DNA from 3 places in the Methylocystis sp. JR02 genome. Region 3 is predicted to be linked to each of the others. Evidence: predicted binding sites of a transcription regulator. Region 3 holds the regulator's gene; each other region holds the start of a gene.
What was found. Region 3 encodes PhoB, which activates phosphate uptake and scavenging genes when phosphate is short. Its sites were predicted from a motif close to TGTCATNNANCTGTCAT; they were not measured.
Positions count from the first base shown of each region.

Region 1: a site for PhoB is predicted at 4,582-4,598, ahead of QNA11_RS07675 (OprO/OprP family phosphate-selective porin). Genes of this name have one in related genera too.
Region 2: a site for PhoB is predicted at 2,808-2,824, ahead of QNA11_RS06820 (alkaline phosphatase PhoX). Genes of this name have one in related genera too.

Region 1 covers NZ_JASIRC010000001.1:1,595,574-1,606,205, forward strand. Annotated here, with positions in the region: gene QNA11_RS07665 (DEAD/DEAH box helicase) at 183-1,535, opposite strand; gene QNA11_RS07670 (Fe2+-dependent dioxygenase) at 2,043-2,693, shown strand; gene QNA11_RS07675 (OprO/OprP family phosphate-selective porin) at 2,773-4,512, opposite strand; gene QNA11_RS07680 (tetratricopeptide repeat protein) at 5,296-6,012, opposite strand; gene QNA11_RS07685 (porin) at 6,104-7,675, opposite strand; gene QNA11_RS07690 (TCR/Tet family MFS transporter) at 7,960-9,180, shown strand; gene QNA11_RS07695 (TadE/TadG family type IV pilus assembly protein) at 9,346-10,440, shown strand; gene QNA11_RS07700 (AAA family ATPase) at 10,476-10,632, opposite strand, start outside.
Region 2 covers NZ_JASIRC010000001.1:1,408,729-1,419,360, forward strand. Annotated here, with positions in the region: gene tatC (twin-arginine translocase subunit TatC) at 1-172, opposite strand, end outside; gene QNA11_RS06800 (Sec-independent protein translocase subunit TatA/TatB) at 169-612, opposite strand; gene QNA11_RS06805 (twin-arginine translocase TatA/TatE family subunit) at 776-1,006, opposite strand; gene scpB (SMC-Scp complex subunit ScpB) at 1,154-1,903, opposite strand; gene QNA11_RS06815 (segregation and condensation protein A) at 1,976-2,791, opposite strand; gene QNA11_RS06820 (alkaline phosphatase PhoX) at 3,036-4,667, shown strand; gene QNA11_RS06825 (Uma2 family endonuclease) at 4,757-5,284, opposite strand; gene QNA11_RS06830 (hypothetical protein) at 5,755-5,997, shown strand; gene nagZ (beta-N-acetylhexosaminidase) at 6,105-7,115, opposite strand; gene QNA11_RS06840 (SPOR domain-containing protein) at 7,224-8,606, opposite strand; gene argS (arginine--tRNA ligase) at 8,682-10,463, opposite strand; gene QNA11_RS06850 (multicopper oxidase family protein) at 10,541-10,632, opposite strand, start outside.
Region 3 covers NZ_JASIRC010000001.1:3,167,178-3,177,809, forward strand. Annotated here, with positions in the region: gene pstS (phosphate ABC transporter substrate-binding protein PstS) at 1-427, shown strand, start outside; gene pstC (phosphate ABC transporter permease subunit PstC) at 558-1,547, shown strand; gene pstA (phosphate ABC transporter permease PstA) at 1,560-2,402, shown strand; gene pstB (phosphate ABC transporter ATP-binding protein PstB) at 2,399-3,181, shown strand; gene phoU (phosphate signaling complex protein PhoU) at 3,203-3,922, shown strand; gene phoB (phosphate regulon transcriptional regulator PhoB) at 3,915-4,664, shown strand; gene QNA11_RS15105 (GcrA family cell cycle regulator) at 4,699-5,244, opposite strand; gene QNA11_RS15110 (aspartate aminotransferase family protein) at 5,685-6,881, shown strand; gene argF (ornithine carbamoyltransferase) at 6,881-7,825, shown strand; gene QNA11_RS15120 (Hsp33 family molecular chaperone) at 7,825-8,784, shown strand; gene QNA11_RS15125 (hypothetical protein) at 8,781-9,125, opposite strand; gene QNA11_RS15130 (LysR family transcriptional regulator) at 9,335-10,231, opposite strand; gene QNA11_RS15135 (NAD(P)-dependent alcohol dehydrogenase) at 10,356-10,632, shown strand, end outside.

The DNA of each region.
Region 1 (10,632 bases), 1.6 Mb from region 3:
CCGCAACACCATCCACCGTCATTGCGAGCGCAGCGAAGCAATCCAGGGCCACATCACGGCCCTGGATTGCTTCGTCGCTTCGCTCCTCGCAATGACGTCGTGGCGACGCCCGCCTTTATATATCCGCTGAAAAAAGACAAAGCCGGCGACTGCCGGCTTTGCGAAAGCGATGGTCTTTCTTATCAGGCCTGCGGCGCGCGCGACTGCGAGCGATTGCCGCCGCCGCCATGCGCCCGCCGCTTCTGGCCATTGGCTGGCCGCGCCGGACGCTGCGCGTTCTGGCGTTCGCCCCCCGGCCGGCGCGCTTCGGCGTGCTGGCCTTCACGGCGCGGATGCTTATGCGCATTCCGCCCGGCGCCATTGCTCGGTTGGGCGCGGCGAGGTTGGGCGTCGTCGCGGCGCTGGTCCTCGCTGCGGCGGTCGGTGAAGGGCAGCGACTGGCGCGTCAATTTCTCAATCTGCCGCAGCAACGGACGCTCGCCGTTGTCGCACAAGGAAATCGCCCGACCAGAGGCGCCGCCGCGGGCCGTGCGGCCGATGCGGTGAACATAAGCCTCCGGCACTTCCGGCAGCTCGAAATTAACCACATGCGTCACGCCATCGACGTCGATGCCCCGCGCCGCAATATCCGTCGCGACCAGAACGCGGGTGCGTCCCTTGCGGAACGAATCGAGCGCGCGGATGCGCTGGTTCTGGCTCTTGTTGCCATGGATCGCCTCGGCGCCGACGCCCGCCGCCTCGAGATGCTGCGCCACGCGATCGGCGCCGCGCTTGGTGCGGGTGAAGACGATGGCGCGGGAGATGTCCGTGTCTTTCATCAGCTCGAGCAGCACGTCGCGCTTGGCGCCGCCGTCGACGAGAAACACATGCTGCTCGACGCGTTCGGCGGTGGTGGCGACTGGCGTCACCGACACCTGCGCGGGGTTGTTCAGCATATCCTGCGCAAGGCCGGCGATCTCCTTCGGCATGGTGGCCGAGAAGAGCAAAGTCTGGCGGTTCTTGGAGAGCTTCGAAACGATCTGGCGGATCGGAACGACGAAGCCGAGATCGAGCATATGGTCGGCCTCGTCGAGGACGAGCACCTCGGTCGTCGCCGGCTTGAAGCGCCCCGACGCAATATGGTCGAGAAGCCGGCCGGGCGTCGCGACGAGCACGTCGAGGCCGCGCGACAGCATCTCGATCTGCGGACGATGCGATACGCCGCCGACGATCACGCCGACGCTCGGCCGCATGAATTGCCCATAGGCGCGGAAACTATCGGCGATCTGGGCCGCGAGCTCGCGCGTCGGCGCAAGCACCAGCGCGCGGGCCGTAAAGGGCGTGGGACGACGCCGGTCGGCGGCGAAGCGCTCCAATATCGGTAAAGCGAAGGCCGCGGTCTTGCCGGTGCCGGTCTGGGCGATGCCGAGAAGGTCGCGCCCCTGAAGCAGATAGGGAATGGACTGGGCCTGGATGGACGTCGGGGTCTCGTAGCCTTCGCGGTTCAAGGCGCGAAGAAGAATCTCGGAAAGACCGAGATCGGCAAATTGGGTCACTGAGCGTCTTTCATAAGGGATTCGCAGCCGCGGCCGGAAAGCGGGCGCGGCGGTTTCGATCCGGAAAAAAGGGAGACTTGCCCCGCGTATCGGGCCGTCAATTGATGCGTGGGGAGGCTCGACAGCGGGCCCGACGCAACTGAAAGTGACGTCGGCTATACGCGGCTGGAGCGCCTCATGCTGCGGCGCAGCTTTCAGTCTCGTATAAGAAGAAGCGCCGCGGGTCAATGGGGCCGTCTGACGCAGAGCAGCAATGCTTCAGAAACAGAGTCCAAGGCGCCCCGGGTATAATTGCGTCGCGTCGGCCGGTCTCCATCCGCGGCCGACCCCCAGCGCCCGGCACGGCTCCGCCAGTTTGTGCCGGGCGCTCCCTTTCGATCATGCCTCCGCCATTCAGAAAGCCTGCGTCATCGCCTCCTCTCGGCGCGGTCGTCGTTGCCGGCCCTGCGTCGAGCGACCTGGAAGAAGTGCGATTGAATTCGCTCGATCCACGGAAAGGATTTTCCCGTGCTGCTCATCGACAATTTCTTGGATCGGGACAGCGCCGAACGTCTGCGTAGGAAGATCGTCGATACGCCCTTCAACGCCGGCTCGTCGACGGCCACCGGCCTTGCGGCGCGCGTCAAAAACAATCTCCAAATGGACCGCGAGAAAGGTAGCAGGATTCTCGACGACATCGCTTCGAGGTTGATGACCCACGAAGAGGTAGAGCTTTACGCCATCCCCAAACGCATCGCCGCGATGAGCGTCAACCGCTACGACGTCGGGATGGAATACGGCAACCACACCGACGCGCCGATCATGAACAACTACAGGTGCGATCTCTCGTTCACCTTGTTTCTCGAAGATCACGCCAATTACGACGGCGGCGAATTGGTGCTAGAGCAAGAGCACGGTCTCTTGAAAGTCAAGCCCGCGATCGGCAGCCTGTTCCTCTATTCGACCGGGTTGATTCACCGCGTGACGCCAGTCACTCGGGGCAGCCGCCTCGCATGCGTCGGCTGGATCGAAAGCCGTGTGCGGGACGAACAGCGGCGCACGGTTCTCCGCGAGCTCAATGTCGTTCACCGCTCTTACGTCGCGCGACATGGACGTGACGAATTGGTCGACCTGCTGCTGAAGAACGCGGCAAGTCTCATGCGCATGTGGTGCGAATAGCGCAGAGCCACGGCGTCTTTTCCGCGCCCTGAAAAAACCGCCCCGCGCGAGGCGCGGGACGGTCTTCTTGCGCGAACTCTTACCAGTAGACCTGCGCGCGCGCCTCGAAGAGGTCGGGATGCGCGCCATTGTAGTAGAAGCCCTGACGGCCCGGCATCGGGGCGCCGACGATGTTGTAATCGTTGAGCGGCGCCGAGACGTGGAGAACATGCGTCCAGTTGAACTGGAGATGCACGCCCTTGTCCGGATACCAGTTGAAGCCCGTCGTGACGTTCTCCTGACGGCCGCCATAAACGCCGGAGTTGACAATTGCGGCGGTCGTGGCCGGGCTCGGCTGCACATAAGTCGTGTAGGCGAGCATATTCGCGAGGCCCGAACCGGAGTAAGGCCCGCTGTTCAGATTGACCGAGCTGTAGCGACCGGCCAGGCTGAACGCGCCAAAGCCGCCCGCGCTCAAGGGGTTCTTGATTTTCGGCTCGAAGAAATTCGCGCCCGACTTATCGGAGGTGCTGTAGGCTTGGGCGCGCTCTTCGCCCGTCACCCAATACTGGCCGTAGATATAGTAGCCGCCAAAGTGAGAGCTCGACCCGCCCGGAGCGAACACGCCCGAGGCGCGAGCTTGCAGGATTTTGTTGTTGTCGCGCGTATAATCCGTTGCGATATATTCGGCCTGCATGTCGAACGGCCCATAGGCGCCCGCGAGCTCGAAGCCGTAGCTCGTGACATGCTTGGTGCAGTGCCCGGCCACCGCGCTAAATGGGATGCCCCCGAACAAGCCGCCGTTGGCGTAGGAGCCACAGGACATATCCGGCGTGCCCAGAAGGCCCTGGCCGAGCACGGTCGCCTCCGAGCGCAGGCGATTGCCGAGACGCAGAACTCGATCGTCGTTGGCGCCGGTGGCGTCGTTCGGGCTGTGGTAGCGGCCCGACACGCCAAAGTGCAGCAGATTGTGCTCGTCCTTGATCGGCGCATAGGTGAAGCGGCCGGCGACGTCGACATATTGGGCTCCGCCCGTGGAGACCCAGCCAGCGGCTTTCGGGATGCCCCATCTCGACGGCGTGTTCTGGCCCGGCGTGTAGGAGGCGTCTTCCATCGATGTGGAGAAGACGCCAATACGGCCGGTCCAATTGTCGCCGTAACCGCCCACAGAAATGCCGAGGTGACGGTTCGGGGCGATGCCTTCCACCGCCATCGCGCGCTCGATGAACGTGCGGAACTTAGAAGAAGACGTCGACTCGAGGCTGAACGGTTCGAAGTGATTGCCGACCATCACGAAGAGCGGGTCCTTCGCGAAAGGAACCGACAGGGCCGGATGCTGGATGCCGAAATACACATCGCGCATGCCGCCGAGCACTTGATTGTTGCCGGTGACCTGACCGGTGCCGGAGAAGTCGTACTGCAGTTTGTAGAACCAGACTTGGGCGGCCTTGCCTTCGACCTCGAGACGGATCTGGCGAACGCCGACCTGGTTCGAGAAGCCGTTCAACGGCTGGGAGATGCCGCCGCCGTCCACCATGATGCGGCCGCCAACCTTGAAACTGTAAGCCTTGTCTTCGGTCTCGACGAAGAGACCGTTCTTGAAGCTTACGAACACCGGCGGCGGCGCGTGGACGTCGCCTTTGTGCGAAAGGTTGGCGACGTTGGATTTGGCGGCGGCCGCGGCCTTGGCCTCCTTCGCTTCCTTGCGCAGCTTGGCCATCTCCGCCTCCAGAGCTTTCATGCGCTTTTCGATCGACCCCGGGTCGGCGGCCCCGAAGGCTCCCGACGAGGATAGAAGCGCGCCGAGCGCTGCGCCGCAAACTGCATATTTCTTGATCATGTCCGAATTTCTCCAGCCCGCACTCCGATTGTGCCTATTTTTTAGGCTGAGGCATAGTCGATACATCCTGTGACATATCCGTGACATTCTAAGTATTAGCTGCGCTATAGATAGTTATTCACCAATATCGTTGCCATTTTGCAACACAGTTCGGACACATTTCTGAATATTTCTACATGGTGTCAACCAATAATATTACGACATACTTCCAGTGAATCTGAAACACTCCAGTCATCACCTCGAAACATTACTGTATTTGAGAAACATATAATCGCTGATTGGCAATGCAAGAAATCTATTGGACATATGGCAGAAATATCGGCATCCCATTCTCAACCTCGCGCTATGCGCAGCGGATCCCATTCTCAACCTCGCGCTATGCGCAGCGGATGGGTCGCGGCGAAAGGAGCCGACGGCCTGATCCGCCCGCCTTGGGTCGAGCCCGCTGTCCAAAGGCGCGAAGAACGGGTAAAAAGCCTATCGCCGTAGGGGCGTGGTGGTGGACTTGGCTGAACGGGGCTGAAACAATCCTCGTCGATCAGCCTCTCGCAAGAAACCAGAGCTTGCGAGCGCTCCCGATAGCGAGAGATCGGGACCGAAGACGCTGTTGTCGAGATTCAGAGGGGGGCGCCTGGCGCGCAAACAGCCGCTTCAATCGTTCAAAATTTGCGGCGGAAAAGAATCGCGCCGCGCCCAAAATAAAACCCTAGAAAAAAACCACGACAAAAAAGCCGCACCGCCCTTCGCGGCGCGGCTTCGCCGACGCGCCATTCAGGCTCATCGTCAATCGCAATTCTTGAATTGCGATTCCTTGCACTTCTTGACCATCTCTTTGGCCTTGGCGAGATCCGGCTCAGAGAGGAGCTGCGCGGATAACTCCTGCATTTCCTTTTTCTGGTCGGGCGGCATGGACAAAGGTTCGAGGCCGATCGCGGTCCACATGTAACCGCGCAGCAGGTCACGATCCAAACCTTGACCCGCCACATACATGGTTCCGAGATTGACCTGCGATTCGGCGTCTCCCTGCTTCGCCGCGAGGCGCATCCATTTCGCGGCTTCCTTATAATCCTGCCCGACCCCGGAGCCGTCATAATACATGCTGGCGATATTTGCCTGCGCCGCCGCGACGCCCTTGTCCGCTGCGAGCAGGCTCCACTTCATCGCTTCCGCATAGTCCTGCTTCAGTATGTGGCCATCGAGATACATCGTGCCCAGATTGGCCTGAGCCGCCGCGTCACCCTTTTCGGCAGCCTGCCTGATCCACTTGATCGCTTCCTTGTGATCGATCGGGACGCCCTTGCCCATAAGGTAGATCGGGCCGAGCTCGGACATCGCCCGCGCTTCGCCTTTCTCGGCCAGCGGCTTGAGGATTTTTACCGCAGCCGCGTAGTCGCCCTTGCTTGTCGCGGCGGTCACGTCCTCGTAAGCGTCGGCGCGAGCTGAACTAGCCGCGATTGTGGCGGCGAGCAGGATCAGGAATGAGCCAATGCGCTTTCGCATGCGAACCCTTTTTCACGCTATAAAGAGATAGGAACGCCCCCGGAAAAAACCGGGGACGTTCCTCTTGTTTGTCGAGCGTATCGAATTTCGCTCAGTAGTTCCACTGAAGCTGCATGCGCAGCAAGTCGGCATGGAACTGGCGGTAGGGCGCCGCGCCGGTGTTGGTGCGGTTCATATTCGAATAGACCGCCGTCACCTCGACCTCCGGCAGCGGCTGCCACTCGACGCCGACGTCCCATTCGTAGGTGCGGGCCGACGGAGCGTTGGTTTCGGTCTTCCAGCCGCCGTTGAAATACTGCCATTTGAAGAAGGGGAAGAAGGTGCCGAGGCCGAACTCCTTGTCGTCATACTTATAGGTCGCCTCGACATAGCCGCCGTTCAGGCCGGCCGAGCGGATATAGGTCTGCGTCGGATCGAGAGCGGGGCCGCGGCCCCAGTTCCATTCGGCGCGCAGACCGAAGGGCTGGGGATAGATCACGCCGGTGACGGCGACGCGATCGTCCTTGACGCCCTGGCAGCCATTGGCGCAGCTCCAGCCCCAGGCGTTCGCGCCGGGATAATTGCCGAGCACGAGATTCCGGGTGCCGTCGAAATAGCCGGGCGCATTGACGAAAGGCACGCCGGCGCCAGGGAAGCCGACAGGACGGTAGCCCGCCCAGTTGGTGGCCATGCCGAGAGACGGGGTGATCGCGGACGTCGTCGGCATGTAGCGGCCGGTGTAGCCCTGGATCGAGGCTTCGACGATCTGACCGTTCGCGAAGACGTAAGGATAGGTGAAGCGACCGACGATGTGGACGCCGTTGTTCAGCTCGATGCGGTTCGCGCCCTGGCCGTTATAGACGCCCAAAGCGACCATGCCGTAGTCGCCCGTGCCCTTGAGGTTGTTCCTCACAAGGTCGCGGAAGAGATGACGCATATGCTCGGGCGTATAGTAGAAGAAGATGCCGACATCGCGCTCGTCCTTGCAGCAGCTATTGATCGCATCGGCGCGGTCCAGCGCGAGGCGATTCTGCGAGGACTGCATGTTTTCGAAGCCGTAGGGGATCTTCGACTGACCGACGCGGAAACGGAATTCTTTCTTCTCGTCGATCGAGATATCGGCGTAAGCGTCGCGCATCTGGGCGAAATTACCCGCCGAGTTGCCGTAGATGCCGATCTGGGGATTGTACAGGGCGTAGGAGGGATTGGTCCCCGCCGTGAAGCTATTGCTGAACGTGCCCGACGGCGCGGAGGCAAGGTCGAACTGAACGTAGAGATACAGATGGCTGGAGACGTCGCCGCTGACGATCAGGCGCGCGCGACGGAGCAGGAAGTTCCTGCGCGGGCCCACCGAGCGATCATGCGGGCTGTAGACATTGTTCCAATTGTCCGCGTTGATCGTGTCGTTGTAGCGCATCTGCGTGTACCCGCGGATGCTGAGCTTCTCGTACCAGTGCTTCGGCGCCTCCGGCGCATGCGCCACGGCCGGCGCGGCATGTGCGCGCTGCGCTTCCGCCTTGGCGGCGCGTTTCGCGGCCGCCTCTTCGGATTCGAGCTTGTTGAGGCGCGCTTTCAACGCGCGGATTTCCGAAGCCGTGTCGGCCGCGGCCGGAGAGGCCGCCACCCCCGCGAGAAGACCGAACGCCGCGGCGGCAAATGCGGCCCGTCCAACACCAAGTTTCATAAGGAACCCCCTTCGTTAACTTCCGGGGGCGAGTGAAGCCGCCCGTCGATGACAATGGCGTGACAATTTTCATAGAACGCAAACTGTGACAGGAGGCGCGAACGCAACTGTGGCCCCAATGCCACAGTTTTAGCATTTACAAGCCTGATTCGCGTGGCATAACGGCCACACTCAGCCATGATATTAACCATAGCTTGTCCTGGCCTCGCCCAAATCACCGCCTTGCCGCGCGGTCGCGTTGCCGCTATCGGGAAGGCCGACTTTTCCTAACTGCAAGGCCACAGATGACCCCCGCGCAACAGCCTCGTCGTGAGGCGGCGTTCATCTTCATCCTCGTCACCGTCGCGCTGGACATGCTGGCTCTGGGCGTCATCATCCCGGTGCTGCCGAAGCTGATCGTGCAGTTCGAGGGCGGGGATCTGGGCTCGGCGGCGCGAATCGTCGGCCTCTTCGGCTTGGCCTGGGCGGCGATGCAGTTCTTCTTCCAGCCCGTGCTCGGCGCCCTGTCCGATCATTTCGGCCGCCGCCCGGTCGTGCTGGCCTCCAATCTGGGGCTCGGCCTCGACTATATCTTCATGGCGCTCGCGCCCTCGCTGCCGTTTCTCCTCATTGGGCGGCTGATCTCCGGAGCCACGGCGGCGAGCGTCTCGACCGCCAACGCCTATATCGCGGACATCACCCCGCCGGAGAAACGCGCGGGCCGATTCGGCCTCATCGGGGCCGCCTTCGGCCTGGGCTTCGTCCTCGGCCCGGCGATCGGCGGCGCGCTCGGCGCGTATGATCTGCGCTTTCCGTTCTGGGCCGCGGCGGCGTTCAGCCTCGCCAATGCGCTTTACGGCTATTTCATCCTCCCTGAATCTCTGCCGCCCGAAAAGCGCACGACCGGCATTGTCTGGCGCAGCGCCAATGTGGCCGGCTCGCTCGATTTCCTGCGGCGCGACCGCGCGCTGACGCTGCTATCCGGCGCGCTCTTCCTGTCCTATCTCGCGCATGAATCGCTGCCGGCGCTTTTCGTGCTCTATACGCAGCAGCGCTATCATTGGGACGTAGCCGACACGGGTTGGGCGCTTGCAATTGTCGGCGTGTCGCAAACCATCGTCTCCGGCGGGCTGGTGCGGCCCGCGGTAGCGCGGCTCGGCGAAAAAGTGACGCTGACCATTGCGCTCGTCTCCGGCGCCCTCGGCTTTCTCGCCTTCGCCTTCGCGCCGACGGGCCTGGGCTTCATGGCGGGGGCGCCGTTGGTGGCGCTCTGGGGCATGGCCAATCCGTCTTTCCAAGGCCTGGCGACGCGGCTTGCCGGCTCTTCGGAGCAAGGCCGGCTGCAAGGCGCGCTCGGCAGTCTGCGCGGGGTCTCGGGCATGACCGGCCCGCTGATCTTCTCGCAGATTTTCGCCTTCTCGCTGTCGATCGATTTTTTCTCCGGCGCGAGCTATTTCGCCGCCGCGGCGCTCCTCGTCTCCAGTCTTACGCTGGGATTGAAAGCCATCAATTACAAATTGCTTTAATTTAACAAGTATTTATTCATAAAATTCCGCAAACGGCGCAATCGCGCGTCCGGGGCGGGCTGCGCCAATTATCCGAATTTTGATGCGAGGCCAGGATATTCTCTGAAGGGTTTGTCAACGACTAAGGAGTAATACCGCATCACTACATAACTAAACGAGAGACGCATGATGCGGACTCGGGGCTTCTCCCATTACTCGGGCAGGATTCGACTGCTCGTCCACGCCATGCAGCGCGAGGACGACGGCGTTGTGGCAGTTCTTTTCGCCATGGCGCTCTTGCCGATCATGTTGTTCGTTGGCGCCGGCGTCGACTTCATGCGAGTCGATCGCGCGAAATCGGAGCTTCAACAGGCGCTCGATACGGCGACACTGGCGGCGACGGCAAATCAATCGACCGCCGCCACGATACATCTCACGAACCAACCCGACGCCTCGCTGCTGAAAAGCGCGACCGTCTCCTGGACGAAGAACGCCGACGGCTCGATCACCGGCACGGCCGACGCGAAAGTGCCGACGACCTTTCTGCAGCTCGCCTATATCGACTCGATTCCGATCCGGGCCACTGCGACGGCGACAAATCAGACCGCGCGCACGCCGTCGACTCTTATCTTCACGCTGACCGGCGCCTATGGCTGGTACTGGAAAGAAGTCGACCTCTATGTTCATACGGTCGGCGCATCCAGCGACACGCTTCTTGCGTCATACGTCTATCAGCCGGTCGACCTGGGCGGCCAGAGCGGCCGCGGGACCGGAACGACGACAGCGCAATTCCTGTCGGGCGGCGATATGGTCTCCGGGCCTGTGAATACGTCCATTTCGCTCGGCTCGAATTACGACAACGCCTATCTGACCATGACGGTTTACACGGACGGTTGCGGCCCGGGAATGGCGCCGACCACCTCCCAATCGTCGTCGACCAGGAATTACACCTGCGTTACGTCCGGAACGAGAGCTTCCCGCAAGACCTATACGAAGACGGCGTCGCCTGTCGTATACAGCACCTCGGACGCCGCCCAATCGCGCAATCTCTTCGTCAACGGCGTCAATATGTATTCGACCACGACCGCGCCCTCTATCATGCAGCTTTTGCCCTGCGCCAAAGGCGAGACGACGGCGACCAACACCCACGCCTGGGAGGATACGCCCTATGCCGGCTCGTTGACCGGCGGGAGTTGGTCGAACCAGGACGTTTTCTTCAGCATCCAAACGACCTGCGCCTCGAACAATAATTACAGCGGCGCCCCCAGATTGACCCAATGAGCAGGCGTGGCCGCATGGTCGGTCCGCGAATAGCTTTAGGCAAAGCCCGGCGCGCGCAGCCGAACCGCGCTGACGCCGCCGCCCCGCCGCTCGACGCAGATTTTCGTCGCGATTCGCGCCTGCATCGATTCGACGTGGCTGATGACGCCGACCTTGCGCCCCTGCCCTTGCAGATTTTCGAGCGCATCGATG
Region 2 (10,632 bases), 1.8 Mb from region 3:
GCGTGTAGGGGATGACGAGAATGTTGTAGATGTCCTTGGCGAAGAAGAAGGCCAGGAAGAACATCGCCAGAAAGGCGAGCAGCGCCTTGATAAGCCGCTCGCGCAATTCCATCAGATGTTCGATCAGCGGCGCCTTGCTGGCCTCGATTTCAGCTTCGTCGGCCTCGGTCATTTATCCGCCTTTTGCGCAGCGCCGGCCTCGACGTCGCCGTTGACCTCGTCCTGAGGAGCTGCGTCCGTGGGAGGCCGCCCCTCCGTCGAGACGTCGCTTTGCCGCTCCTCAAGCGGGCGTTCCGGCGGGGGCTTTTTGTCGCCGTCCTCGATTGCGCTCACGATCTGCTTGCGCGCCTCGGCCATCGGATCGAAGGCGCTGTTGAGATTCGCGCCGGCCATGATGGCGCTGTTCGTCTCCTCGATCTGCTTTTTCAGATCGTCGAGCTCGGCCTCGCGCATGGCCGCCATGAACTGGTCCTGAAACTCATTGGCCATGCGCCGCATGCGGCCCGTCGCCTGGCCCAAAGTGCGCAGCACGCGCGGCAAATCCTTCGACGGAATCGCGATGAGCGCGACAATGCCGATGACGAGGAGCTTTCCGGGATCGAGATCGAACATTTCCAGTCCGAGAAGAGTATGGGAGGCGCCCCCTCCCTGTCCCTCCCCCGCTCCGCGGGAGAGGGGACGCTCGCGATCAGCATCGCGGATTCAAGCCGCAGTCTGCCCCCCTCTCCCGCGAAGCGGGGGAGGGTTGGGGAGGGGGCTTACCGCCCCTACGCCATCAAACCTTATCGCCGCTCGCTGACTTATTCGCCTCGATGGCCCGTGGCTCGACGCGTTCGCCCACCGGCTTCGCCGCCTCGGCGGTCTCATCCTCGGCCATGCCCTTCTTGAAGGCTTTGATGCCCTTGGCGACATCGCCCATCACGTCGGAAATTTTGAATTTTCCGCCGAACAAAATGAACGCCACGCCGCCGACGATGATCCAGTGCCAGATCGAGAAACCGCCCATGGCGGAAACCTCCAGTGGGAAACAGGCCGGGATCGCCGACCAAACTCACGGGAACCTATGCGGCCCGCGGCTCAAAAACAAGGCGACAGGCTAGCGAAATGATAGGTTTTTAACGGGCGCTTAGCTCGCAATGAGGGCAGAACGGCGTCAATCGTCGGTGAGCGCGTCCGGCGCGTCGATCGGCTCCGGCTCCTCGGGAAAGTCCATCTCCAGCGCCTGTGGCGCGTCGTCCTCCAGCGGCTCCTCGTCGTCGCGCAGCGCCGAGTCGTCGGAGGGCTGCGGCACGCCGAAGCCCTTTGGGAGACGGCCGTCGAAGAGGCCCGCCGCCTTGAGCTCGTCGAGGCCCGGCAGATCGCTGATCTGCTCCAGGCCGAAATGCATCAGGAAAGCGTCGGTCGTGCCATAGGTGATTGGGCGCCCCGGCGCCTTGCGGCGGCCGCGCAGGCGGACCCAGCCGGTTTCCATCAGCGTGTCGAGCGTGCCCTTTGAGATGGCGACGCCGCGAATCTCCTCGATCTCGGCGCGGGTCGCCGGCTGGTGATAGGCGATGATGGCGAGCGTCTCGAGCGCGGCGCGGGAGAGCTTCTTTTCCTCCACCTGCTCGCGGGCGAGAATCCAGTTCAAATCCCCCGCCGTGCGGAAGAACCACCTTTTGCCGACGCGGGTGAGGTTCACGCCGCGATTGGCGTAATGGTTGCGCAGCCGCTCCAGCACCTGGGCGAACTCGACCTTGTCGTCGATACGCCGCGCCATCTCTCTTTCATCCAGCGGCTCGGCCGAGGCGAACAGCATCGCTTCGACGATGCGCTCCGCCTCGCGCAAGGCGACCTCGTGGCGGGCCAGCGCCTCGTCGCTGTTGACGTCGAAGAGTTCGATTTTTTCCGCGGGCTGCGCCAATGCGCTCCTCCAAATGCTGGACCGCGAGCCTTCAGGCTCGCAGAATCAAAGCGAGCTTTCTGGCTCGCAGGACTAGAGCGAGCCCGAAGGCTCGCGGTCCAATAATGGCTGCGGCGCGCGGCGGCGCAGCCAGAGCGGCGCGAAGGGCCGGTCCTGCCGGATGTCGAACAGCCCTTCGCGGACCATTTCGAGCGACGCCGAAAAGGACGAGGCGCGGACGGTGCGCGCTGTCTGCAGGTCGGCGCAATATTGCAGCAGATAATCGTCCAGCACGGTCCATTCCGCGGAGACGCCGGCGAGCCGCTCCAGCGCCTCGCGCGCCTCGGCGAGCGACCAGACCGTGCGCTGTTTCAGCACCACATGGACGGCGGCGGTCTTCTGCCGCTGGCGGGCGTAGGCGGATAGGAGATCGAAGAGGCTCGCCCGATAATTCGGCTGCGAGATGGTCTCCAGCCCCTCCGGCCCGCCGCGCAGGAACATGTCGCGTCCGAGCCGCCCCCGCTGGGTCAGCTTGTCGGCGGCGAGCCGGATCAGCTCCAGCCGCTTGAGGCGTTCGGCGAGCGCGGCGGCAAGCTCCGCCGCCGAGGGCTCGTCGCTGTTCTTGGGGGGCTCGGGAAGCAGCAGGCGCGACTTCAAGAAGGCGAGCCAAGCGGCCATGACCAGATAATCGGCCGCCAGCTCCAGCCGCACCCGCCGCGCCGCCTCGATGAAGGCGAGATATTGCTCGGCGAGCGCCAGAATGGAGATGCGGGCGAGGTCGACCTTCTGGCGCCGGGCAAGCTCCAGCAGCAGATCGAGCGGCCCCTCGAATCCGTCGACGTCGACGAGAAAGGCCTCGCCTTCCGCGCGCGGTTCATCGGACAGATCGAATGAGAGATCCTGGGCCAATCGACTTTCCAGCTATGCGACAGTTTCGCGACTTTCAGGCCGGAGATTGGCAACTTCACGGCGCGCCCGCAAGCGCGGCGCGTTGTCCGGAACCGCCATCCACATGAAATGACCGCCCGCCTGGCGGGAACGGCCCGACACATTCCTGTCTCAAATGTTTCAAGCGGCGCTGCGATATGTCCCGCCGATTGCGCAGCCGAGCTTGGTTCCGCGCAAGCGTTTCAACGGATGGGGAAATCAGTCGATGTATCTCAAGCTCAAATACACGGTCGCCCTCGCGGCGCTCGCCGCGGCGACAACGGCGCTGGCCGATTCCCCGAAGGGCGTCGGGCCGATCACCTTCAGCGTTCCCAACGCCGTGTCTCCGACCGGCAATCCGCAGGCGACGCTGGTGAGCGACAATTTCAGCCTCCGCCTGCTCGCGTCGACGCCCGACCTGGTGGAAAATCCGAGCGGAGACATCACCACCTTCGGCAAGCTGGCGACGGGCGCCGATACGGTGCCGGACATCCACACCTATCTCGTGCTGCCCAGAAATCCCGGCGGCCCGACGCAAGGCTATGATTATGGCCGCCGCTTCCTTTATCAGGGCCATGAGAACGGCGGGGATATGGCCTATATCACCCGCATCAACCTCGACGTTGCCGACCCGGCGCACCGCATCACCCTGCTGACCCCCGTCGATTCGGCGAGCGGCAAAACGGGCCTCAACCGCATCGACGGCTCGAGCTACAACCCCTTCACCCAGAAGCTGCTCTTTGCGGAAGAGAACGACAATTCCGCCACGCTCAACGGCACGGGCAATGTCCACGAGGTCAGCCTCGACTGGCCGGCGCAGCGCGTCTCTCTCGAGGCGTTCATCGGCACGGGCGGCTTCGAGGGTATTCATCCCGACGGCAAGGGCAACATCTATCTGGTTGAGGACATCGGCGGAAAAACCGCGCCTTCCGGCACGACCGCCACTGTCGACGGGGTGGCGAATGTGCCGCTGAAGTCGGCGCGTCAGCCCAACTCCTTCGTCTACCGCTTCGTGCCGAACAACCCGAAGCGCCTGCAGGACGGCGGCAAACTGCAGTCGCTCCAGGTTTATGTCGATGGCGCGCCGGTCACCTTCCATGCGAACGACGTGATCGGCGACATCATCTCGCCGGCGCAAAAGCAGCTCTACACGCCGGGCCTGCGTTTGCCGTTCAAGTGGGTGACCATCCACGAGTCGCACAAGGATGACACGACGCCGTTCAGCGCCACCGAAGCGGCGAAAGCCGCGGGCGCGACGCCGTTCAAGCGTCCGGAAAACATGACCTGGCTGCCCGACTCGCATTTCCGCACGTTCTACTTCACCGCGACCGGCGACACCGACGCCCCCACGGGTCAGGTCCCGCAGCTTGCGGCCCGCGGCGCCTGGGGCGCCATCATCCGTGTCGACCTCCGCGAGAACGAAGAGCACGTGGAGCACGAAGTGCACGAGGAGCATCACGGCGCTCGCGCCAGCGGAGATGGCAGCGTCTCTGTCTTCGTTCTCGGCGACCAGGATCATGCCGCCTTCGACAATATCTTCTTCGCCAACCGCGAACAGTTGCTCGCGGCCGAAGACCGGGGCGACAAGCTGCATGACCAACTGCAAAAATACGACTCGATCTGGGCGTATAATGTGCGCACCGGCCGGGCGGCGCGCTTCGTCGCTTTGGGCGCCGACACGCTGGCCGCGCCCGTCGGCAAGGATGACAATGAACCGACCGGCGTCGTCATTTCCAACGGCAGCCCCGCCAAGGGCGAGATGGTCGGCATGGAAGGAAGCCTCGAGCACGCGCGCGGCTTCTTTACCCAGCAGCACGGCTTGAACCAGGTCTACGAGTTCTACAAGATCGGCCGCTGATCCCGGCCGCCGGCGGCGCACGCGCCGCCGGCTCTTTCGCAGCGACGCCAGCGAAGTTCCGTGACGACTAGACGGGGCGCAAACAGGCGCTACTCCCCGTAGATGTCCGTAAGCGCGATTTCCAGCCCCGGCGGGTCGAGCGTGACAGAGCCCTCGCGGATGATCCGCGTCAGGATCGTCTCCCCCTCCCCGCGCGCGTGGTGGAAGATGAGCCGCGCATCCGGCGAGACAATCAAGTAATGCGCGACGCTCGGCAGCCGGAAATAGGCCGCGAGCTTGCCAAGAGAATCGTTCTTCCCGGTCGACGGCGACAGAACCTCGACCACGATGATGGGGTTTTCGACGACGATCGTATCGGGCGGCAGCTCCGGCCCGCAATAGACCTGCGCATCGAGCTCGAAGACCGTATCGGCGGCAATACGGATGGCCATGCCGTCGGGCAAAGAATGGCAAGGCAGGCCCTTGGCGCGGAGGGCGTTGTGCAGGGCCATATAGACCCGGCCTTTGATCTTCGCATGCGCGACGCGCTCCGACGCCTGGGCGAAAACCTCGCCGCCGGCGAGTTCGTAGCGCCCCGCCTGAGTCTGCGACCAGGCGATGAATTCTTCGGCGCTCATGCGCTCTTTCGGAACGGCGGCGGCGGACATGAAGCGAGGATAGCGCGGCCGGGCCGCCCGCGCCACTCGTCGAATCGGCTCCACGCCCTGGCCGTCTCGCCGAACGAGCGTGAGCCCCGCGAATCAGGCGCGAGCGAAGACGCCTGCGCTGCCGCCCATCGCTCCCTGTGTGACGCTCTAAAGGTCTAAGCCACGCGTGCAGCTTCTCGAGCAGGCCAATCGAGAACACAGATTACTATAAATATATTCAATAACTTATCAAAAGAAAACACGCTTTCACCGGCCTTCCTTCCTCCCTTCCACCGGGAGTGGACCAACGAAAATCGTCCCGCGTGGCTCTTTGTGAACAGGTGATTGAAATGTAGTCCATATGACTAGATAGTCGTCATAATGCCTAATCTATGGACGATTATTTGCCTTGTTAATAGGCACAAGATGCAAGAATGCATCGACTTAAGGGGGAAATATCCATGATCCGTAATCGGCTTTTTTTGACCCTGCTGTTAGTGGGAGCCAGCCTGGCCTCGGGAGCGCTCGCGGCCGAGAAGCACAAACGCGCGCATCCTCAGGATTTCTATGCGCGCGCTGCGGAGACCTCCGACGATCTCATGACCGGCGCGCCTCAGACGAATGCTCGGCCCGACTGCTTCGTTTCCTATTCCCCGGCAGAAGTCACCAAAGGCATCCGCCACTGGACGGGCAAGTGTCACTAGGCTCGCGATAATAGGCATGAGACAAAAACGCCCCGACCGTGACATCGATGGTCGGGGCGTTTGTTTGTGCAGGCCGCGGCTGAATGGGAAGCTAGCCGAAGCCGCCTTTAGACTCGCGCCCCCGCCCCTGTCGCCGCTTCAAACTCAGCGACGCCAGCGGCGACGTCGAAGGCCTCGACCGCACGCACGCACGCAAGCGCCTTCTCCGCCCGCTCCAGCGCCCTGCCCGCCAACGCCGACGCGCCTTCGGCCACCGGGAGAGCCTCGGCAAGGTCGCCATTACAATGCAGAACCATGTCGCACCCCGCGGCATTGGCGCGCTCGGCGCGTTCGCGGAAATTTCCTGTCAGCGCCTTCATGGAGAGATCGTCGGTCATCAGCAGGCCGTCGAAGCCGATCAGGCCGCGAATGATGTCGCTCACCACGATCTTCGACTGGGTGCCCGGCGCGCTCGGGTCGATCGCCGTGTAGACCACATGGGCGCTCATCGCCATGGGCAGGTCGGCGTTGGCCTTGAAGGGCTCAAAGTCCACCGCCTCCAGCTCGGCGCGGCTCGCCTCGACCATCGGCAGTTCCAAATGGCTATCGGCCTTGGCGCGGCCGTGGCCTGGGATATGTTTCATTACCGGCGCGACGCCGCCCGCCATCAGCCCCTCGGCGGCGGCGCGGCCGAGCTTCGCGGCGCGCGCAGGGTCGCGGCTGTAGGCGCGGTCGCTGATGATGGCGTGAGAGCTTTCGGCTGGAACGTCCAGCACCGGCAAGCAGTCGACGTCGATGCCGACTTCGCGCAAATCATGCGCCATCAACCGCGCCCCGAGCCAGGCAAGCCGCTCGGCCTGCAGGGCGTCGGCGCCGGCTTGCTCGAAGCGCGCGGCGCTCGGATAGGCGCGCCAGTTCGGCGCATTGAGTCGCTGCACCCGGCCGCCTTCCTGATCGACCAGCACCGGCGCGTGACGGCCGAGCGCGTCACGCAGTTCCGCCGTCAGGCGCGCGACCTGCTCGCGGCTCTCGACGTTGCGGCGAAAGAGGATGACGCCCCAGGGGCTGGCGTCACGCAGAAAGGCGCGCTCATCGGCGTCGAGGGAGAGGCCTTTGAGGCCGCAGATGAAAGCGCGCATGGGAAAGTTCCGGAATCACAACCGCACGTCATGCCCGCGCTTGTCGCGGGCATCCACGCGATTCGGCAAGGCGTGGATGGCCGGGACAAGCCCGGCCATGACGGTTTGTCAGTTCCCCGCGACGAAGCAGTTGCCGCCCGACGCCTTGACCTTGTTGCAGATGGCGTTGGCGGACTCCTTGCTCACGCCGGCGACGCGGACGCGATAGACCGTCTTGTCGCCGACCTTGGCGGGTTTGAACGTCGGCCGCACGCCATACTTGGCCGAAACGGTCTTGAGAAGCGTGCGGGCCTCCTCCTCCGTATTGGCGGCGCCGAACTGCACGGCGTAGCCGCCGCTCGTCGTCGCGGGCGCGGCGGCGGCGGTCTCCCCGGCGTCGGCTGGGGGCTCCACAGCGGCGACCTTGGGGGCCGGCTTGGGGGCCGGCTTGGGCTTCGGAGCCGGCGTCGTCGCGGTCTTGGTCTCGGGCTTCGGCGTCGCGCCCTTCGCCTGGAACGGGTCCAGCGGCACGACGACGGGATTGGCGCTCTTGGCGACGGCCGGCGGCACGCTGGCCTCATCGACACGGCTGCCGTCGGGGCGCACGGTGACGGTCTTCACCTTATGGGGCTGCGAGCCGAGCGCCGGCTCATGCGGCGCGTCGACGGGACCGTTGCCTAACGTCACCGCTTTCGGGGCGACCGTCGGGTCGATCGCCTGCTCCTGATGCGTCACGACCTGCTTGACGGGCGTCGAATCCTTGCGGTCGAGCACAGCCGCCCCGTTGTCGCTCGCGGTCTCCTGCTCCGTCTCGGCCGAGGGCTTCACCTTCACCGGGCCTTCCGGCGCGTTGATGACGGCGATCTCCTTGGAGCCGCCAACTCCGCCGCGATGCAGGAAGCCCCAGCCAATGCTGGCGACGGCGATGACGGAGATCGCCGCGACCGCATGCCAGGGACGCAGATATTTGCCGACGCCGCCGCGCGCCGTCTCGGGCGACTCCTCGGCCCCATAGTCGAGATATTCCGCGTCATCCGGCCAGCCGCCCTCGGCCCCGCCGTGATAGGCCGCGTCGTAATGCTGGTCAGCCTGCTGGCCATGGGCATAGGCGTGCGCGTCATAGCTCTGATGCTGCTCATAGCCCTGATGTTCATGGCCCTGAGTTTCATGGCCCTGATGTTCATGGCCCTGGTGCTGCGCGTAATGCGGATGCGCCTCTTCGTAATGGCGCGGCTCGGGCTGCACCGGCGGCGCGGCGTCCAGGGAGCCGCGTAGCGGCGCGTCCCACTGCGGCTGTTGCGGCGGCGGCGGGGGAGCGGCGCGCGCCGCGCGCGGATCGGGCAGGATCTTGTTGAGGGCGTCGGCCTGCGCCGTCTCGCCCTGCATCAGCCGGGCGAGCTCGCTCAGAGGGTTGGTCTTCGGCGGGGCGACCTGCGGCGTCTCCGCCGCCCGCATGCGCCGCTCGAATTCCGAGAGGTCGATCGCTGGGCCTCTAACGGACGATTCACGCATGATCTACCTCGATCCTCTTCCCACTCGCGGAGCTTATCGTCAGGCGTCGCGCGGGCTAAGGCCGAAGGTCGCGCGTCAACGCATTTCGTCGGGGGCGCTCACGCCGAGAAGCCTCAAGCCCGACCCCAGGACGATTGTTAAGGATAAAACCAACGCGACCCGGGCGCTCGTTAAATCTCTCTCCTTGGCATTAACAAAGCGTAATTGTGGCTGATCTTTGCCGCGGTTCCAATGCGCATGGAACACGCTGGCGATCTCATAGAGGTAAAACGCCACCCGGTGCGGCTCATGGGCGGCGGCCGCCGCCTCTATCGCGCGCGGATATTGGGCGATCACGCGGGCAAGCTGCAATTCGCCTTCATCCGTGAGAAGCTCGAGCTTCGCCCCCGCCAGCGCGGACAAAGAGACGTCGAGATCCGGGAAGGCCGCGAGCGCCTGGCGCACCGCCGATTTGGCCCGCGCATGGGCGTATTGCACATAGAAGACGGCATTGTCCTTCGATTGCTCGATGACCTTGGCGAGGTCGAAGTCGAGCGGCGCGTCATTCTTGCGATAGAGCATCATGAAGCGCACGGCGTCCAAGCCGACTTCATCGACCACCTCGCGCAGAGTGACGAAATCGCCGGCGCGCTTCGACATCTTCACCGGCTCGCCGTTGCGCATCAGCTTGACGAGCTGGCAAAGCTTCACGTCGAGCGTTGCCTTCCTGTCAGAGAGCGCGGCGACGGCGGCGCCCATGCGCTTCACATAGCCGCCGTGATCGGCGCCCCAGACGTCGACCAGCGTATCGAAGCCGCGGTCGATCTTGTCCTTGTGATAGGCAATGTCGGCGGCGAAATAGGTCGGCGAGCCGTCCGATTTTTTAAGCGCGCGATCGACGTCATCGCCGAAGTCCGTCGAACGGAAGAGGGTCTGCTCGCGATCCTCCCAATCGTCGGGAAGCTGCCCCTTGGGCGGCGGCAGGCGGCCCTCATAGACCAGCCCCTTCTCACGCAGCCACTCGATCGCCGCGTCGATCTTCGACGGGCCGTTCGAGCTGTCGTGCAGCGTGCGCTCGGAGAAGAAGACCTCATGGCGGATGTTGAGCGCGGCGAGATCGTCGCGGATCATGTCCATCATGGCGTCAATGGCCGCGTTCTTGACGATCGGCAGCCATTCGCGCTCGGACTTGTCCAAAAGCGCCTTGCCATGCGCCTTGGCCAGCGCCTGGCCCACAGGCACGAGATAGTCGCCGGGGTAAAGCCCCTCTGGGATCGTGATGGTTTCGCCCAGCGCCTCGCGGTAGCGCATGAAGGCGGAGCGGGCGAGCACATCGACCTGGGCGCCGGCGTCATTTATGTAATATTCGCGCGTTACCTCACAGCCGGAGAATGCCAGGAGATTAGCGAGCGCATCGCCGAAGACCGCGCCGCGGCCATGGCCGACATGCATCGGGCCAGTGGGGTTGGCGGAGACATACTCGACGTTGACTTTGCCCTGCAGCGCCCCTGCCCGGCCCTTCTCGACGCGGCCGAAATTTTCGGGATCGCTCAAGGCGGCGCGCAGCACCTGCGAGAAGATTTCAGGCTTGAGACGGATGTTGATGAAGCCCGGCCCGGCCACCTCGGCCGTCGCGACTCCCTCGGATTCGGCCAAAGCGTAACAGATCGCCACGGCCAACTCGCGCGGATTGGCGAAACTGGGCTTGGCCTCCTTGGCGAAGACCATGGCGGCGTTGCAGGCGAGATCGCCCAGCGCCGCATCCTTCGGCGGCTCGACGACGAAGCGCGCGTGATCGAGCGTCGGCAGGCGGCCATCTGCCTGGAGCCGGTCGAGGATCGAAGCGATGCGGGCGTGGAAGATGTCGAAAATGTTCATGGCGGTCCGGGTCGAAGGATTTCGCGCGCGGGTCTAGCAGACCCAGCGCGCGAATGCATCTCCGGCGGACCGGCCCCTCAGGCGCCTTGCCGGGCCTGGACGTCGAAATGCAGCATCATCCCCATGTCCTCGTGCTCGACGAGGTGGCAGTGATAGGGGTAGTGGCCGG
Region 3 (10,632 bases):
CAACGTCGCCAACACCAAGGGCGCGATCGGCTATGTCGAATATGCCTACGCCAAGCAGAACAAGCTCACCCACACCAAGATGATCAACGCCGCCGGCAAGGTCGTCGCGCCGGGCGTCGAAAGCTTCCAGGCCGCCGCCGCCAGCGCGGATTGGGCGAAGTCCCCGGGCTTCTTCCAGATCATCACCAATGAGCCGGGCGCCAAGTCCTGGCCGATCTCGGCTGCGACCTTCATCCTCCTCCCGAAGGACTCGAAGGACGAGGCTGCGGCTTCGGAAGCCCTGAAATTCTTCGGCTGGGCCTTCGCCAATGGCGCCAAGGCCGCCGAGGAGCTGGACTATATCCCGATGCCGAAGCCGGTCGTCGAGCTGATCAAGAAGAGCTGGGCGAATGTGAAGGGCGCGGACGGCAAGCCGATCGCGCACTGAGCCGCGCATTAACGGCGGCTCAATGAGGAGCCGCTAGCGACCATGGACGCCGGTTCGAGAGAACCGGCGTCAGGAGTAACCGATGACGACGAGCGAACCCACCCAACGTGGATCGAATGGAGCGGGCAATATGTCGGAGCTAGCAATGGAGAGCGCTGCGCCGCGTGCAGCGGTCGTCGACCGCACAAAGGCGCTTTCGAGCATTGCGTTGCTGGACTGGATTTTTTTCCAGGTGACGCGCGCCGCCGCGGTTATCGTGCTCATCATCCTCGGCGGGGTCATCGTCTCGCTCGTTCACGGCTCACTGCCGGCGATCCAGGCCTTCGGCCCGGGTTTCCTGTTCTCGCAGGCGTGGAACCCCGTCACCGATAATTTCGGCGCCTTGCCGGCGATCTTCGGCACGATCGTAACCTCGGTCATCGCCATGCTCATCGCCGTGCCCGTCGGCATCGGCATCGCGACCTTCCTGACCGAGCTCTGCCCCCATGCGCTGCGCCGGCCGATCGGCGTCGCCATCGAGCTTCTGGCCGGCATCCCCTCGATCATCTACGGCATCTGGGGCCTCTTCGTCTTCGCGCCTTTCGTGCAGACCCATGTGCAGCCCGGCCTGATCTCGCTCTTTGGCGACGTGCCCGTGCTGTCGTCGATCTTCGCCGGTCCGCCCTATGGCATCGGCATGCTGACCGCCGGCTTCATTCTCGCCATCATGGTGCTGCCCTTCATCGCCTCCATCTCGCGCGACGTCTTCGAAACCGTGCCGCCGGTCCTCAAGGAAGCGGCGATCGGCGTCGGCTGCACGACATGGGAATTGATGCGCTATGTGGTTCTGCCCTACACGCGCGTCGGCGTCATTGGCGGCGTCATGCTGGGCCTCGGCCGCGCGCTCGGCGAAACGATGGCGGTCACCTTCGTCATCGGCAACGCCCACAAAATCTCGCCGTCGCTGCTCGCGCCGGGGACGACCATCTCCGCGACCATCGCCAATGAATTCACCGAGGCCGTGGGCGACATTTACACATCGGCGCTCATCGAGCTCGGCCTGATCCTCTTCGTCATCACCTTTATCGTTCTGGCGATCGCGCGTTACATGCTGATGCGCATCGAGCGGAAGTCGGCTTAAGGAGCCCGAGTCATGTCGCTCTACGCCACGCGCCGCCGGCGCAATTCGATGGCGACCAGCCTCGCCTGGGGGGCCGCGATCTTCGGCCTGACCTGGCTGCTGCTGATCCTCGCCGCGCTTCTCTACGAAGGGATTCGCGGACTTTCTCCCGCCGTCTTCACCCAGATGACGCCGCCCCCCGGCAGCCAGGGCGGCCTCCTGAACGCTATCGCCGGCTCGCTTGTCATGACCATCATCGGCGTCGCCATCGGCGCGCCGCTCGGCATGCTCGCCGGCACCTATATGGCGGAATATGGCCGCTACTCGAAGCTGACCATCGTCGTGCGCTTCATCAACGACATCCTGCTCAGCGCGCCGTCGATCGTCATCGGCCTCTTCGTCTACACGCTGCTCGTCGGGCCGATGGGGCACTTCTCCGGCATCTCCGGCGCGGTCGCCCTCGCGCTGCTCGTCATACCGGTGGTTCTGCGCACGACCGAGGACATGCTGCTGCTGGTGCCGGGCTCGATGCGCGAAGCCGCGAGCGCGCTCGGCGCGCCGCGCGCCCTCGTCATCGGCAAGGTGGCCTATCGCGCCGCCAAGGCGGGTCTCGTCACGGGCATTCTGCTCGCGGTGGCGCGCGTCTCCGGTGAAACCGCGCCGCTGCTCTTCACCGCGCTCAACAACCAATTCTGGAGCAGCGACCTCAACGCGCCGATGGCGAGCCTGCCGGTCGTCATCTTCCAGTTCGCCCTGTCCCCCTACAAAGATTGGCAGCAGCTTGCCTGGACGGGCGCCCTGTTGATCACCTTCGCCGTTCTCGCCCTGTCGATCACAGCCCGCGCGCTGAGCGCCGGCCGGAGAAAATCGAAATGAACGCCCTCGCTCAGGTGAACCAGTCCGCGACCAAAATCTCGGTTCGCAGCCTCGATTTCTACTACGGCGCCACCCGCGCGCTGAAATCCGTGTCCTTGTCGCTGCACACCCATAAGGTGACAGCCTTCATCGGCCCGTCGGGCTGCGGCAAATCCACGTTGCTGCGCGTGCTGAACCGGATGTACGACCTTTATCCGGGCCAGCGCGCGGAGGGCGAGGTGCTGCTCGACGGCGAGAACATCCTCGATCCGGCGATCGACCTCAACGCCCTGCGCGCCCGCGTCGGCATGATCTTCCAGAAGCCGACGCCCTTCCCGATGTCGATCTATGAGAATGTCGCCTTCGGCATCCGTCTCTACGAGAAATTGTCGCGCGCCGATATGGACGTTCGCGTCGAGGAGGCGCTGCGCGGCGCGGCGCTCTGGGACGAAGTGAAAGACAAGCTGCAGGCGAGCGGGCTCGGCCTTTCCGGCGGCCAGCAGCAGCGCCTGTGCATCGCCCGCAGCGTCGCCGTGCAACCCGAGGTCATGCTCTTCGACGAGCCCTGCTCGGCGCTGGATCCGATCTCGACGGCGAAGGTCGAAGAGCTGATCGAGGAGCTCTCGACGAGATACACGATCGCGATCGTGACCCATAATATGCAACAGGCGGTGCGCGTCTCCGACTACACCGCATTCATGTATCTGGGCGAGCTCATCGAATTCGGCGACACGGACGACGTCTTCAACCGGCCGAGAGAAAAGCGCACGCAGGATTACATCACCGGCCGCTTCGGCTGAAGCTCATTTAAGGAACGAGCGATGACTGACCACACCGTCAAGTCCTATGACCGCGACCTCGAGTCGCTGGGACGTCGCATCTCCGAGATGGGCGGCGTTGCCGAAAAAATGCTGGCCGAGGCCATGGACGCGCTGTCCAACCTCGACGTCGAGCTCGCAAAGCAAGTCGTCGCAAGCGACGCGCGGCTCGACACGCTTCAGCGTGAGATCGAAGAAAGCGCGGTCATGACGATCGCGCGGCGGCAACCGCTGGCGATCGATCTGCGCGAATGCATCGCCGCGATCCGCATCTCCGGCGACATCGAGCGGATCGGCGACCTCGCCAAGAACATCGCCAAGCGCACGCTCAAGATCGCCTCTGAGGCGCGTTTGCCGCGCGCCATCGTCGGCTTGAAGTCGATGCATGAAATCGCCGCGACGCAGCTCAAGGACGCGCTCGACGCCTATGCGCTGCGCGACGAGGAACGCGCCCGCACCGTCTGGATGAACGACGCAGATCTCGACGCGCTGGAAGACTCGGTGTTTCGCGATCTTCTCACCTTCATGATGGAAGATCCCCGCAACATCTCCTTCTGCACGCATCTTCTGTTCTGCTCGAAGAATCTCGAGCGCATCGGCGATCACACGACCAATATCGCCGAGACGATCGTCTATCTCGTGACAGGCGAATCCATGCCGCTCGAGCGCCCCAAGGCGCGGCCGGGCGTTCTGGGCGCAGGGGGCGACGCATCGCATGAGTGACGCGACCACCGCGCCGACCGGCGCCCGCGATGGCAAGAGCGACCGCGCCCCGAGGATTCTCGTCGTCGAGGACGAGGTCCCGCTCGCGACTCTGCTGGTTTATAATCTGGAGGCCGAAGGCTATCAGGTCGAGCATGTCGATAATGGCGACGAAGCCGAGCTGCGCATCGCGGAGTCGCCGCCCGACCTGATGCTGCTCGACTGGATGCTGCCCGGCGTCTCGGGCCTCGAAATCTGCCGGCGCCTGCGCGCGCGCGACACCGCGCGCGACATGCCGATCATCATGCTGACGGCGCGCGGCGAGGAGGCCGAGCGCGTGCGTGGGCTATCGGTCGGCGCCGACGACTATGTGGTGAAGCCGTTCTCGACGCCGGAGCTGATGGCGCGCGTGCGCGCTTTGCTGCGTCGCGCCCGGCCGGAGCGCGTCGCCTCCAAGCTGACGCTGGGCGACATCGACCTCGACCGCGAGACGCGCCGCGTGCGCCGCTCGGGGCGTGAAATCCATCTGGGCCCGACCGAGTTCCGGCTGCTCGAATATTTCATGGAGAAGCCCGGGCGCGTCTTCACCCGCGCCCAGCTCCTCGACAGCGTCTGGGGCATGTCGGCGGAGATCGACGAGCGCACGGTCGACGTGCATGTCGGCCGGCTTCGCAAGGCGCTCATCCGCGGCCGCGAAAAAGACCCGATCCGCACCGTGCGCGGCTCCGGCTATTCCTTCGACGAGACCTTCGGCCGGGAGTGACGTCGGCCGCAGCCGATCGCGCGCCCGAGCTTTATCAGGCGTAACGCGGCGCCCTGAGCTGATCGCGCGCGCGACGGCGATCCTGCGCCGGCTGATAGGCGATGCGGGCGTGATGCGCGCAATAGGGCCCGCCGCCGATCGGGGATTTGCCGCCGCAGAAGCGGAACTCGGGCGACGTCGGATCGCCCATCGGCCAGCGGCACATCGACTCGCGCAGCTCCATGATCGTCACGCGCTCGGACATCGGGACGACGACTTCCGTATCCGGCGTCACGCGCGCCACCACGACCGTCTCGGGCGCGAAGGCGAGGGCGACATTGCCGTGCACGGCGTGCCCGCCGACGCGCGGAGCCGCAGCCACGGGGGCGGAAACCGCCGCCTGGCGCGACGCCGGCTTTGCGGCGCGGGGTCGCGGCGCGCTGGCCGTCTTGGCGCGCTCGGCGAGGCCAAGACGGTGAATCTTGCCGATCACCGCATTGCGCGTGATGCCGGGACCAAGCTCCGCTGCGACCTGACTCGCGCTGAGACCGTCGCTCCAAAGCTTACGCAGCAGCTCGACGCGTTCATCGGTCCAAGACATTTTGACCTCCAAGCGGCCGGTTCGAGCGCGCAACCGGACAGAATCCACCAACCCTCGCTGCGCCGGAGCGAACCAGCGGCGACGTCGCGCGCATCGAAACTCGAGGGACGCCAGGCGGAAACAACGCTACCGCGCCGGCGGGAAAAACTTAACAAAACCTTTGAATCACGGGCAAGAGTCGCTGGCAAGCCAAAGGGCGCGTTCTGCACAGCCTTTCTGAGCGCTTTGTGCGCAGAGTGTTGCCGCGACGACTCACTCCGCGCCGGAATTGGAACGAAAAACGCCTCTGGCGCGCCAGCCAAGTTGGCTGCGACGTTAGGATTTGACCGAAACAGCGCGCCCGCATAAAATCGCCTTCTCAAACTGCCGCCCCGAAAGGGCGGCGCTTTGTTTTTTGGCCCGACCGCCAAACGGCGGATCTGTTGGCTTGGAGCATAATTTTGACATCTGCGCTCTATCCGACTTATGCGCGCGCCGACGTCGCCTTTACGCGGGGCGAAGGCGCATGGCTGTTCGCGGAGAACGGCGACCGCTACCTGGATTTCGCTTCAGGCGTCGCTGTGCTGTCGCTTGGCCATGACCACCCGCATCTCGTCGAAACACTCAAGGCCGCCGCTGAAAAGCCCTGGCACGTCTCCAATCTCTTCCGCATCCCCGAGGCCGAGCGTCTCGCGCAGCGCCTTGTCGCCGTCACCTTCGCCGAAACGGTCTTCTTCGTGAATTCCGGCGCCGAGGCCGTGGAATGCGCCATCAAAACGGCGCGCAAATATCATGCGGCGAATGGCCAGCCGGAGCGCTACCGCCTCATTACCTTCGAAGGCGCCTTTCACGGGCGCACGCTCGCGACCATCGCCGCCGGCGGCAATCCGAAATATCTCGACGGCTTCGGCCCGCCGCTCGACGGCTTCGACCAGGTTCCCTTCGATGATCTCGCGGCCGTCGAAGCCGCGATCACCGAGGAAACCGCTGGCGTGCTGCTCGAACCCGTGCAGGGCGAGGGCGGCCTGCGCGTCTTCCCGCATGAGTTCCTGCGCAAGCTTCGCGCTTTGTGTGACGCGCGCGGCCTGCTGCTCGTGCTGGACGAAGTTCAATGCGGCGTCGGCCGCACCGGAAAATTCCTGGCCTGCGAGCACTCCGGCGTCACGCCCGATATTGTCGCGCTCGCCAAGGGGCTCGGCGGCGGCTTCCCGCTCGGCGCTTGCCTCGCCACGCGAGAGGCGGCCAAAGGCATGACGCTCGGCACGCATGGCTCGACCTTCGGCGGCAATCCGCTCGCGACCACAGTGGGCGCCGCCGTGCTGGACGTCGTTCTTGCCGAGGGCTTTCTGGCGCGCGTCGCCGCCTTGGGCGGCCATCTGCGCCAGCGCCTCGCCGAGCTGCACGACCGCCATCCGCGCGTGATCGAGGCCATTCGCGGCGAAGGGCTCATGTTCGGCGTCAAGACGCGCGTTCCCAATGGGGAATTCGCCGCCGCCGCGCGCGCGGAAGGGCTCCTCCTTCCGATCGCCGGAGACAATGTCGTTCGCCTGCTCCCGCCGCTCATTATCGACGAGAGCCATATATCGGAGGCATTTGACCGCCTCGATCGGGCCTGCGCGCGTTTCGCCGCGAAAGCCGAGCAATTGGGGGCGGCATGATGACCGCGCACACCATGACGCGGCCGCGTCATTTTCTGGATATCTGCGATCTTCCCGGCCCAGAGCTGCGCCAGATCCTCGAGCTTGCCAAAACCCTGAAAGCCAAGCGCGTGAAGGGCGTGCCGCCCCTAGAGCGCCCGCTCGCCGGCAAATATCTGGCGATGGTTTTCGACAAGCCATCGACCCGCACGCGCGTCTCCTTCGATATCGCCATGCGCGATCTCGGCGGCGAGACGATCATGCTCACCGGCGGCGAGATGCAGCTCGGCCGCGGCGAAACCATCGCCGATACGGCGCGCGTGCTGTCGCGCTTCGTCGATGCGGTGATGATCCGCATTTTGTCGCATGAAGATTTGACCGAGCTTGCCCGCCACGCGAGCGTGCCAGTCATCAACGGGCTGACCAAGCTCTCGCATCCCTGCCAGATCATGGCCGATCTGCTGACCTTCGAGGAGCGCCTCGGCCGCATCGACGGCAGCACGGTCGCCTGGGTCGGCGACTCGAACAATGTGCTGGCGAGCTGGGTGCACGCCGCCGCGCGTTTCGGCTTCACCATCAATGTCGCGACCCCGCCCGAACTCGCGCCGCCGCAAGTCCTCCTCGATTGGGCCAAGGCCAATGGCTGCGCGATGAACGTCACGGCCGACCCTTACGCCGCCGTCGCCGGCGCGCAGGCCGTCATCACGGATTGCTGGGTCTCCATGGGCGATGAGGACGAGGACTTCCGTCGCAGGGTTCTCGCGCCATATCAGGTCGACGCCAAACTCATGCGCGCCGCCGCCAAGGACGCCATCTTCATGCATTGTCTGCCCGCCCATCGCGGCGAGGAAGTGACCGACGAGGTCATGGACGGACCGCAATCGGTGGTTTTCGACGAGGCCGAGAACCGCCTCCACGCCCAGAAGGGCGTCCTCGCCTGGTGCCTCGCGCCGGGAATTTATTGATGCAGGAGGCGCCGAGCCGTCCGGTTTCGAAAGAGGCGCGCGACGATCGCGTGACGCCTTTCGCGGTCGAGGCGCTCGATCTGCGCGGGCGTCTCGTGCGGCTCGGGCCGACGGTCGACGCGATCCTCGATCACTATGACTATCCGCCGCAGGTGGCGCGCCTGCTCGGCGAAGCCATCGCGCTTGCGGCCTTGCTCGGCTCGATCCTGGAGTCGCATGGCCGTTTCCAGTTGCAGACGCGCAGCGACGGCCCGGTCGATATGCTGGTCGTCGACTATGACGCGCCGGGCAAGCTGCGCGGCTTCGCCCGCTTCGACGCCGCGCGCCTCGCCGAAATCACCGACCCCGCGCCGGCGGCGCTGCTGGGGCGCGGGCATCTCGCCTTGACGATCGAACGCGAGGAAGACGCCGCGCGCTATCAGGGCGTTGTGCCATTAGAGGGCGAGAGCCTGGCCGAGGCGGCGCATACTTATTTCCGCCAGTCCGAGCAGATCCCCTCCTTCGTGCGCCTCGCCGTCGCGGAAGTGGTGACGCCGCAGGGGCGAAGCTGGCGGGCGGGCGGATTATTGCTGCAATATCTGCCTGTGGCCGGCGCGCGCGTGCGCGATCTGGCCCCGGGCGACGCTCCCGACGATGGCGAGATGGCGTTGGAAGAGCAGGACGACGCCTGGATGGAAGGTCAGGCGCTCGCCGGGACGCTCGAAGACCATGAGCTTGTCGACCCCTCGCTCTCCGGCGAGCGGCTGCTCTATCGGCTGTTCCACGAGCGTGGCGTGAAAGTGTTCAACGAGCGCGCGCTCGAAGAATTCTGCCGCTGCTCGACCGAGCGCATCGAGCGGCTGCTGAAAAGCTTCACGCCGCAGGAGCGCGCCGACATGGTCGGCGACGACGGACGCATCGGCGTCACCTGCGAGTTCTGCGCGACCTTCAGAAGCTTCGCTCCGGCCGATTTCGATTAGTTTTTCGGCGCCGAATGCGCCTCGCAAGGGCAGGCGCCGGAGTTCGTGCAAGACGAGCGCCTCAGATCATCGACTTTTCTCTCGCCCCGCGCCGTCTCCTTCAGCTCGCAGCAGCCGCAGGGACATTGCTCGATCGCCGCGAGAGCCGTGGCGACGCCCGCCCGCACCACGACCTGCCCGCACTCGTCGCGCACCCGGATGAGGGCGCCGGGGCACTCTGGAAAGCGCAAAGCCAGCGTCTCGACATGGCGCCAGATCGCCGCGCGGTCCGAAATCTCGATTTTCTCGGCGAGAAGCGGCGTCTCGCCTCCTCGAGAATATTCGAACGTAAATGCGGACATCAAAGCGCTCCTGATGAAAAAAATGCAGTGACGCCTCCTTAAAAGCACATAACGACAAAAATGTAATTGCGCAGCGCAACATCGCTCTTCAAAGCGAATTCTAAAGAAAATTTCATTCCAGCGTTTTGACTTTGAGAGAAACTTAGCTGCTGGCATTCGACTAAGTGGAAGCGCTCAGACAAATCGGAAGGCGACCACGCCAATTTTTCCTAACCGCCATGGTAACGCAACGCCTCCACCACCAAGGCGAAGGCCGGCGTAGGCTGGCGCCGGCTCGGGTAATAGAGGTGATAGCCCGGAAAGGGCGGGAGCCAATCGGCGAGCACCCGGATCAGTTCGCCGCGCGCAAGCGGCGCCTCGACCATATCTTCGGGGAGATAGCCCAGTCCGTAGCCCGCACGCGCCGCGTCGAGGATCAGCCGCAGGCTGTTGAAGGCGAGCTGGCCGTCGACGCGCGCCTTCACCTCGCGCCCGCCCTTCTCGAACTCCCAGGCGTAGAAACCCCCATAGGTCGGCAGGCGCAGATTGATGCAGATGTGCTCGGTCAGCTCCTGCGGGCTTTTCGGCCGTTTGCGCCGCGCGAAATAGGACGGCGCGCCGACGACCGCCATGCGCGCGTCCGGCCCGATGCGCACCGCGATCATGTCCTTGGCCACCTGCTCGCCGAAGCGCACGCCCGCGTCGAAACGCTCCGCGACAATATCGGTCAGCGCCTGCTCGACGGCGATCTCGATCTTGATGTCGGGATAGCCGGCCACGAGCTTGGCGAGCGCCGGCCACAGGATGGTTTCGGCGGCGTGCTCGCTGGCCGTGATGCGGATCACGCCCGCGGGCTTGTCGCGCAAGTCGCTCAAGCCCGCGAGTTCCAGATTGATCTCGTCGAAACGCGGCGCCAAAGCTTCGAGCAGGCGCTCGCCGGCCGCCGTCAGCGCCACGCTGCGCGTCGTGCGCGCGAGCAGACGCACGCCCAGGCGCTCCTCGAGCCCGCGCACCCCATGGCTCAGCGCCGATTGCGAGACGCCGAGCTTCGCCGCCGCTTTCGTGAAGCTGCGCTCCGAGGCGACGGCGACGAAGCCGAAAAGATCATGGGCGTTCTGCCGGAACATTCATGAACCTCATTCATAAGCGCATGCGGATATAGCGCTCTAATGAGGCGACGGTCCAGGTGTTATCTCTCGCGCAGAGGCCCGGCGTCCCCGGATCGCCCGCGCCGTTGGAGAAGACCCGCAGATGACGATCAAAGCTTTCGGCTATGCCGCGCATTCGGCGACCGCGCCGCTCGTTCCGTTCCACTTCGAGCGGCGCGACCGGCTCGCCGACGACGTGACGATCGAGATTCTCTACTGCGGCGTCTGCCACTCCGACCTGCATCAGGCGCGCAACGACTGGAACAACTCGATCTACCCGATGGTGCCGGGCCACGAGATCATCGGTCGCGTCGTGTCGGTCGGGCCGCAGGTCACGCGTTTCAAGATCGGCGATCATGCGGGCGTCGGCTGCATGGTGG